Regions from separate parts of the Cellulosimicrobium sp. KWT-B genome, predicted to be linked through region 1. Evidence: riboswitches for the same ligand, from Rfam matches in the RefSeq annotation. Region 1 holds a riboswitch; the other holds the start of a gene.
The links. Region 1 has a riboswitch for thiamine pyrophosphate ahead of B9L22_RS14380 (TenA family protein). Riboswitches for the same ligand answer to the same signal wherever they lie in the genome.
Positions count from the first base shown of each region.

Region 1 (4,353 bases):
CGCCTGCGCGCCGACACCGACCGCGACCTGGTGCTCACCGCGCGCCAGGCCGTGGAGTACGGCGTCGCGGACGCCGTCGTCACCTCGCGCAAGCTCGCCGTGGCGGCGTGACGCCCGACCGCGGAGGCGACCCGGGCGTCGTCAGCCGCGTCGTCGGAACCACGACCGGCGGCGCGGCTCGGGGGTCGTCGTCTCCGCGGTCGACGGCTCGGGCTCGGCGGGCTCGTGCTCCGCGGGCGCAGGCTCTGGCGCGGCCGGCTCCTCCGCCGGCGGCTCCGGGACGGTGAGCGCGGGCGCCCTCGGCGCCGAGGCGGCAGGGTCTGCCGTGGCCGGCTCCGACGCCGCGGCCTCGGGCTCCGCCGCTGCGGCCTCGGGCTCCGCCGCCGTGGCCTCGGGCGCGGCGGCCAGGGGCGCGGCGGCCTCGGGCGCGGCGGTCCGTCGGGACGACGCGGAGATGCCCGCGATCCGCCCGCGCTCGTCGAACCGCACGGTCACGGTGCCGTCGGGCACGTCCAGCACGACGGCGCCGGTCCCGTCCTCGACGGCCGGCAGGCCACGTGCGCTCGCGTAGGACGCGACGGCGCGCCGGTGGTCGACGACCGTGACGGACAGCAGCCCCTCGCTCAGCGTCCGCACGACGCGCGGCACGCTCGGGGCGGCCAGGGCGAGGTCGGCGTCGTCCAGGAGGAACCACGCCCGCGTGCCGCCGCCGACGGGGGCGCTGTAGTGGGCGAACGTGCCGGTCACGGCCTTGGCCGCGAGCGCGAGCCGGTGGGCGAGGTCGTCGGCCAGCGGGAGCTCCGGCTCGGCGGCCTCGCGCAGCCCGGTCCGGCGCGTGCTCTCGGCGGCGGTGAGCACGGCGTCGGGGAAGCCGTTGACGTTCTGCCACGCCCACATCCACGTGCCCGGTCCGGGCGCGGCCGTGCCGAGGAACTGGAGGCGGCACGTCGCGGTCCCGCCGTCGGGCGCGGTGAAGGTGAAGACCCCGGTGGTCAGGTCGGCGGCCCAGGCGTCGTCGCCGTGGAGGTCCGTCAGGTGGAGCTGGTGCTCGTGGGAGAGGAACGCGGCGTCGTCGACGAGGTCCTGGAGGGCCGGGACGTCCTGGGCTGCCGTGCCGTGCGCGGTCTGCGGCTCCGTCATGGACCGACGGTAGCGGCGCGCACGGCGCCCGGCCCCCGCACGACACGCGGTGCGACGGGACCGCCGCTCAGGCCGCGAGGAGCAGGACGTCGCCGGCGCGCGCCGTCGGACGCCGGAGCGTCTCGGCGACGGGGAGGTCCCGCACGGGCTCGCCCACCGGGGCGACGTGCCGTGGCGCGGAGAGGGCACCGCGCTCTCGCGCGGAGGACAGCACGCGGACGGGCGCGAGCGGCCGGAGCTCCTCGCCCGTGCGGGCGACGAGGTCGACGAGCCGCAGGCCGAGGGCGCCGCACACGGCGGCGAGGACCTCGGACGACGCCTCCTTGCGCCCGCGCTCCACCTCGGACAGGTAGGCGGTGGAGACGCGCGCGTCGGCCGCGACGTCGACGAGCGTGCGCCCCTGCGCGAGCCGCGCCCGCCGCAGGATCCCCCCGATGACGTGGCGCAGGAGGGGCTCCGCCCGTCCGCCCGCCCGGGAGCGGGGGCTCGGCGTCACCCCGTCCGGCACCACGTCCGGCACCACGTCCGGCAGCGTGCCCGGCACCGCGCTCGTCGCGTCCATGCGTTCACGCTACCCGCGGCCCACCCGGGTGCCGAGGCGCCCGGGTGGGTATCTGCTGCTGGCGTAAGGCCGGGCGCACGACGCGACGCCGGCCGCGCGCCCGGCCGGACGGGTCACCAGCGCTCGAGCGACCAGGCCATCTGCCAGAAGCGGATCTCGTGGCGGCAGCTCAGCTCGAACGCGCGCTCCATGCGCGCGCGCTCCGCCTCGCCCGCGTCCGCGGCGAGCGCGTCGAGGCGTGCGCGCAGGTCCGTGAGGACGTCCTCGGTGCGCTCGGCCGCGTAGAACTGCCACCAGCCCGCGAGCGGGTGGTCGTCGCCGAGGGCGCCGGGCGTCGTCGCGCGCTCGCCGAGCCAGAAGCGCCGCGCGGACCAGATGTAGGTCCACGGGCACGGCAGCAGCGCGGCGAGCAGCACGCCGAGCGAGTCGCGGCCGGCCGCCGTCATGTGGTCGACGTAGGCCTGCGCGCTCGGCGCGAGGCGGTGCGTCTGCGCCTCCTCGTACGTCACGCCGAGGAAGTCGCACATCGCGTGGTGCGCGTGCGACTCGTCGTCGAGGAGGAAGCCGGCCTTGTCGTGGAAGTAGGCCGCCCACGACCGGTCGGGCGCGAGGGCCATGCCGAGGCCGTAGCAGCGCAGGTAGGCCGTGAGGTACTGGTGGTCCTGGCCCACGTAGTGGCGGACCGCGGCGGGCTCGACGGAGCCGTCGCGCAGCCCGGCCAGGAAGGGGTGGTCGTAGAACGTCTCGAAGAGGTCCGCGTACCGGCGGGCGAGGTCGGCGGTGAAGCCGGTCTCCTCCTGCCGGACGAGCGCGGTCGGGTCGTCCGCGAGGACAGGGTTCAGGGTGATGGCAGCAGGCGTCGTCATGCCCACGTTCCTCCGCTCGTGCTAGCGAGATCAGGTTCGACGGGTCCGGGCGGCCGTACCGCTCGTCTCAGTCCCTCGGCCCGGGCCGTGGCCCGGGCGGGACGCCCCGCGTGGTTCGCGCCGACCCTAGCAAGGACGGCGCCGGTGCGGGAGCCCTCGCCACGGTGTGGGAATATAGTTGTAGCGACAACAAGTTGGAGAAGACATGACCACGAGCACGCCGGGCGCGCCGACCGACCGCCTCCTGTCCCCGTCCACGAGCATGGACGCCGTCACGCTGCGCGTGGGCGACCTCGAGCTCATGACCTCGTACTACACGGGCGCGTTCGCCCTCGCCCCGCTCGAGGAGCGGTCGCGCGGCGCGGAGGTGCACCGTGTGCTGGGCCGCGGCCGCACACCCATGCTGCGCCTCGTGCACACCCCCGGGCTCCCGCCCGTCGACCCGCGCCAGGCCGGCCTGTTCCACACGGCCTTCCTGTTCGACGACGGCCCGAGCCTCGCCGCGACCGTCTACCGCGCCGCGCAGGACCGCCGCGGCACCTTCGTCGGGTCGAGCGACCACCTCGTCAGCGAGGCGTTCTACTTCACCGACCCCGAGGGCAACGGCGTCGAGCTCTACACCGACCGCCCCCGCGAGACGTGGGTGCGCGAGCACGGTCAGATCCTCATGACGACGACGTTCCTCGACCCGAACGCCTACCTGCGCACGCACCTCGACCAGGAGACGTTCGACGCCGGCCCCTCGCTCGCGGGCCGCGTCGGCCACGTGCACCTGCAGGTCGGCGACGTCGCGACCGCCCACGCCTTCTACGTCGACGCCGTCGGCTTCGAGGCGACGCTCACCGGGTACAGCGGGGCGCTCTTCGCGTCCGCGGGCGGGTACCACCACCACGTCGCGATGAACGTGTGGAACAGCGCGGGCGCCGGGCCCCGCGCCGCGAGCCTCGGGCTCGGCGACGTCGCCGTCACCGTGCCGGGCCGTGAGGACCTCGACGCGCTCGTCGCGCGCCTCCGCGCCCGCGGGCTGGAGCACGCGGACGACGGCCGCTCCGTCGTCGTGCACGACCCGTGGGGCACGCGCGTGACGCTGTCCGTCCCCGGCACCACGACCGAGGAGCTGCTCGCGCGCTGAGGCGCGGCGGCCCGGGCACGGAGCGCGCGCCCGGGGCACGAGGCGCACGATGGGAGGACCCGCCGAGCGCACCGAGGAGCGACCGTGTTCCGCAGCCTCTTCCCCGTCCTCACCGTGGCCGACCTCGACCGGTCCCTCGGCTTCTACCGCGACCTGCTGCGCGGGACGGTCGAGTACGCGTTCCCCGACGACGGCCCGCCCGTCTACGTGAGCGTGCGCGTGGGCGGGTCACCACTCGGGCTCGGGCAGGGCGACCCGCCTCCGGCGGACACCCGCGTCGTGCTGTGGGTGTACGTCGACGACTGCGACCGCGCCGTCGAGCACCTCGCGGCAGCGGGCGTGCCCGTCCTGGAGCCGCCCGCGGACCAGCCGTGGGGCGAGCGCGTCGCGCGCGTGCAGGACCCGGACGGCACCGTCGTGATCCTCGGCCAGGAGGCCGCTCCCCCGGCCGAGCCGGAGGGCCCGACGGGGCTGTCCTAGCCCGGGGAGCCCTGGCGCCTCGGAGCCGACCGCCCGTCGGCACGGTGCCCCCACCGGGACTCGAACCCGGAACACGCCGGGTTTAAGCCGGCCGCCTCTGCCAGTTGGGCCATGGGGGCGCGGGCCGAATCTACCGCGCGCGCGGCGCTCTCCGGGCCCGTCGGCACGACGGC
Region 1 covers NZ_NEDO01000004.1:362,287-366,639, forward strand. The annotation lists gene B9L22_RS14365 (ClpP family protease) at 1-111, shown strand, start outside; gene B9L22_RS14370 (DUF6882 domain-containing protein) at 142-1,140, opposite strand; gene B9L22_RS20700 (helix-turn-helix transcriptional regulator) at 1,208-1,702, opposite strand; gene B9L22_RS14380 (TenA family protein) at 1,816-2,568, opposite strand; TPP riboswitch at 2,559-2,687, opposite strand; gene B9L22_RS14385 (VOC family protein) at 2,774-3,700, shown strand; gene B9L22_RS14390 (glyoxalase/bleomycin resistance/extradiol dioxygenase family protein) at 3,785-4,180, shown strand; tRNA gene B9L22_RS14395 (tRNA-Leu) at 4,226-4,299, opposite strand.

Region 2 (4,353 bases), on a different contig from region 1:
TCGTCGGCGAGGGCGAGCTCGACGCGCTGCGGATCCCCGCGGACGACGAGCGCCGCCGGGCGCTGCGCCTGCTCAACCCGCTGGCCGACGACCGCCCCCTGATGCGCACGGACGTGCTGAGCACGCTCCTGGAGACCACGCGCCGCAACGTGGGCCGCGGGCTCGGGGACGTCGCCGTGTTCGAGGTCGGGCTCGTGACGCACCCGCGCCCGGGCGCCCCGGCCGCGCCGTCGCTGCCCGGCGGGGTGCGTCCCTCCGACGACGACCTCGCCGCGATCGAGGCCGCGCTCCCGGCGCAGCCGCGCCACGTCGCGGGCGTCCTGGTCGGTCGTCGCGAGCGGGCGGGCTGGTGGGGCCCCGGACGTCCCGCGGACTGGACGGACGCGCTCGACGCGGCGCGCCTGGTCGCGGACCGCGCCGGCCTGCGGGGGGACGACGCCGTGCGCGTGGTCGCCGACACCGCGCGGGCACCCTTCCACCCGGGCCGCTGCGCGCGCCTCGAGCTCGCCGACGGGACGGTCGTCGGGCACGCGGGCGAGCTGCACCCCAAGGTGCTCGAGAACGTCGGCCTGCCCGCCCGCTCCGTGGCGTTCGAGCTCGACCTGTCGGCGCTCGTCGCGGGTGCGTCCGACGAGCCCGTCCAGGCGACCCCGGTCTCCGGGTTCCCGGCGGCGAAGGAGGACCTCGCGTTCGTCGTCGCCGCCGACGTGCCGGCCGAGGCGCTGCGGGCCGCGCTCGTCGAGGGCGCCGGCGAGCTCGCCGAGGAGGTCGCGCTGTTCGACGTCTTCACGGGCGAGCAGGTGGGCGCCGGGCGCAAGTCGCTCGCGTTCTCGCTGCGGCTGCGCGCCGCGGACCGCACCCTCACCGCCGACGACGTGGCGCGGGTCCGGGAGGGCGCCGTGGCCGCCGCGCGCGAGCGCGTCGGGGCGGAGCTGCGCGCATGAGCGGCGCACCGGGGCAGGGCGCGACGCCGGACGTGGCGCCCGCGCGCACCGCGCTCGTCACCGGGGCGTCGCGCGGCATCGGCCGCGCGGTCGCCGTCGGGCTCGCCGCGTCCGGTCTCGACGTCGCGCTCCTCGCGCGCGACGCGGGCCGGCTCGCGGGCGTGGCTGACGAGATCGCCGCGCTCGACGGCGCGGGCCGGGCCGTCGTCGTCACGGCGGACGTGACCGACGCCGCGGCGGTGGCCGCGGCCGTCCGCGAGGCCGAGGCCACGCTCGGGAGCGTGGACCTGCTCGTCAACAACGCGGGCCGGGTCGACGCCGAGGTGCCGCTCTGGGAGGCGGACCCCGACGAGTGGTGGGCCGTCCTCGAGACCAACGTGCGCGGGCCGTTCCTGCTCGCGCGCGCCGTCGTCCCCGGGATGCTCGCGCGCGGTGGCGGCCGCGTCGTCGACCTCAACAGCGGCGCGGGCTCGCACGACATGGAGGGCGCGAGCGCGTACAACGCGAGCAAGACGGCGCTGCTGCGCCTCGGGGCGAACCTCCACCGCTCGGGCCACGCGCTCGGGCTGCGGACCTTCGAGGTGTCGCCGGGCGTCGTGCAGACCGACATGACGGCGTCCATGGTCATGCACGAGGGCCGCACGGACTGGACGCCCGTCGAGCGCACGGTCGAGATGGTCGTCGCGATCGCCCGCGGCGAGCTCGACGCGTTCTCGGGGTCGTTCGTGCGCGTGACGCACGACTCGCCCGGGTCGCTCCGCGCGGCGGCCCAGGAGGCCGCCCGCGCGGGCGTCGTGCTGCCCGGTCCCGACGGCCGTCGGCTGCGCGTCACGCGCTGGGGCTCCGACGACCCGATGCCGGGGGAGCTCCCCGCCCGCTGAGCGCACGCGCCCCGCACGGCCGACGCCGCCCGACCCCCCGGTCGGGCGGCGTCCGTGCGTCCGGGCACCGGGTCACAGCGGGACGCACGCGTCCCGGTCGACCCACACGTGCCACAGGCCCCGCTCGGGGTGCTCGTACTCGAACGCCACGAGGCCGCCCGCGTCGTGCGTGACGACGCCCGTGAGCACGACCCGCCGGCCGTCGCGGTCGAACGTCGTGCAGAGGGCGGGCACCTGGACCGGGACGGGCGCGTCCGGCAGGAAGGGGCGGGTCGCGGGGGCGACGTGCTGCGTCATACCCGGAAAGACGCGTGCACGCGCGTCGTCTCACGCCTCGGGGCGGGTGAAAAGCGCACGGGTCGCCGCGTAGCATGGCCCGCGACACGGGGTGCCCCGCACCGGGGCTGAGATGAGACCCGTCGAACCTGATCTGGCTCGTACCAGCGAAGGGATGTCCGCGCGATGACGCTCGCCCTGCCTCGGCACACCTCCGACCCGGTCCCCGCTTCCGCGGACCGTGACCGTCGCCCCGACCCGGGCCGTGGGCCCGACCCGGCCCCGTCCCGCCCCCGCGTCCTCTCCGTCGCGGGGACCGACCCGACCGGCGGCGCCGGGATCCAGGCCGACCTCAAGGCGTTCTGCGCGCACGGCGCCTACGGCATGGCCGTCACCACGGCGCTCGTCGCGCAGAACACCCACGGCGTGCGGTCGGTGCACGTCCCCGGGCCGGCGTTCCTGCGCGCGCAGCTCGACGCCGTGTCCGACGACGTCGAGGTCGACGCCGTGAAGATCGGCATGGTGGCGGACGAGGCGAACGCCCGCGCCGTCGGGGAGTGGCTCGACGACCTCGCCGCGGCGCGCGCCGCCACGGGTGCTCCGCGGCCCTGGGTCGTCCTGGACCCGGTGATGGTCGCGACGTCCGGCCACCGCCTGCTCGACGCGGGTGCCGAGCAGGCCGTGCGCGACCTCGCGGCGCGCGCCGACGTCGTCACGCCGAACCTGCCCGAGCTCGCCGTCCTCGGCGGGCGGGAGCCCGCGACGACGTGGGACGACGCCCTGCGCCAGGCGACGTCGTACGCGACCGCGAGCGACGCCGTCGTGCTGCTCAAGGGCGGTCACCTCACCGGACGCACGTCGCCCGACGCGCTCGTCGTCCCCGCGCCCGGGCCGACGTCGGGCCGCGCGCCGGGGGCGGCCACCGTCACGACGTTCGACGCCGAGCGCGTCGACACGCCCCACACCCACGGCACGGGGTGCTCGCTCTCGGCGGCGCTCGCGGCGCTGCGACCGCAGCGCGCGAGCTGGGAGGAGGCGGCGCGCGAGGCCAAGGAGTGGCTCACGGGCGCGCTGCGTGCCGGCGCCGCGCTGCGGGTGGGGACGGGCCGGGGGCCCGTGGACCATCTGCACCGCTCGGCGCCCGTGCGGCCGGGCTGAGCCCGGGCCGACCGGGCGAGCCCGGGCTGCTGCGACGTGCCGAGCCCGGGCCGCGGGACGCACTCAGGCCGTGGGGCCGCTCGCTGCGTGGTCGGCCCTGCGGTCGGCTCCGCGGTCGGTGTCGAGGTCGGCCAGCGCGTCGCGGAGCACGGCGAGCGTCGCGCGCGCGACGGCGAGGCGCTGCGCGGGCGGGGCGTCCTCGGGCCGCGTGGTCACCTTGGCGCCGACGAGCGGGACCGGCCCGGCCGCGGCGAGGAACTCGCGCACCTCGGCCGGGCCGAGCATCGACTCGTCGGGGCCTGGGAGCGCGGGGTCCGGGCCGTGGGGCGGCACGTGCGCGTCCGCCCACGGCGCACCCCACCGGCCGGGCCGGCCGGCGGCCCCGGAGAGCATCGCGCTCGCGAGGAGGCCTGCGCCGGCGGCCGCCCGCGCGTGCTCGACGGGCGTCGCGGCGCTGCGCCCCTCGATGGCGGACCGGCCCCAGTTGAGCCCGAGGTGCAGGGGGTGGCCGGTGTCCCGGGCCGCGCGCGCGACGGCGGCGATCTCGTCGTCGAGCGCGAGGAAGCCCTTCTCCGCGACGCCCCACGGGCGTGGCGCGTCGCAGTGCTCGACCACGAGCGGCAGCCCGGCGGGCGCGACGGCGGCCAGCTCGGTGAGGCTGCGCGCGAGCGCTGCGCCGGAGCCGCGGCCGGGACCGGGCGCGGACTGGAGCTCGACCGCGACGACGCGTCGTCGACCCTCCGCCTCGGCGAGCCGGGTCACGGCCGCGAGGACGCGCGCGACGCCGTCGACCGCCTCGCGCCGACCCTCCTCGTCGTCGGACGCGAGGCCGTAGGAGCGGTCGGCCGTGGCGCGGCGGGCCGTCGCGGCGACCGTCGTCGGCAGCAGCGCCCAGTGCGCCGGGAGCGCGGCCGCGGTCGTCGCGAGCGCGTCCGCGTCGTCCGGGTCGACGGGGTGCTCGAGGCCGTCGAGGCCGTCCTCGTCGAGGGCGGCGTACCAGCCGCCCGGGTCGGGGACGCCGGCGAGGGCATAGGCGCCGAGCAGGGTCAGGGGGCGGTCGTGCAGGTCGGTCATCGGTCCTCGTCGGTGGTGGT
Region 2 covers NZ_NEDO01000006.1:16,814-21,166, reverse strand. The annotation lists gene pheT (phenylalanine--tRNA ligase subunit beta) at 1-944, shown strand, start outside; gene B9L22_RS17005 (SDR family oxidoreductase) at 941-1,825, shown strand; gene B9L22_RS17000 (hypothetical protein) at 1,898-2,122, opposite strand; TPP riboswitch at 2,200-2,294, shown strand; gene thiD (bifunctional hydroxymethylpyrimidine kinase/phosphomethylpyrimidine kinase) at 2,288-3,259, shown strand; gene B9L22_RS16990 (DUF4862 family protein) at 3,323-4,333, opposite strand.
Region 2: linked by a shared signal. The riboswitch ahead of thiD (bifunctional hydroxymethylpyrimidine kinase/phosphomethylpyrimidine kinase) and the one ahead of B9L22_RS14380 (TenA family protein) in region 1 are both predicted to bind thiamine pyrophosphate.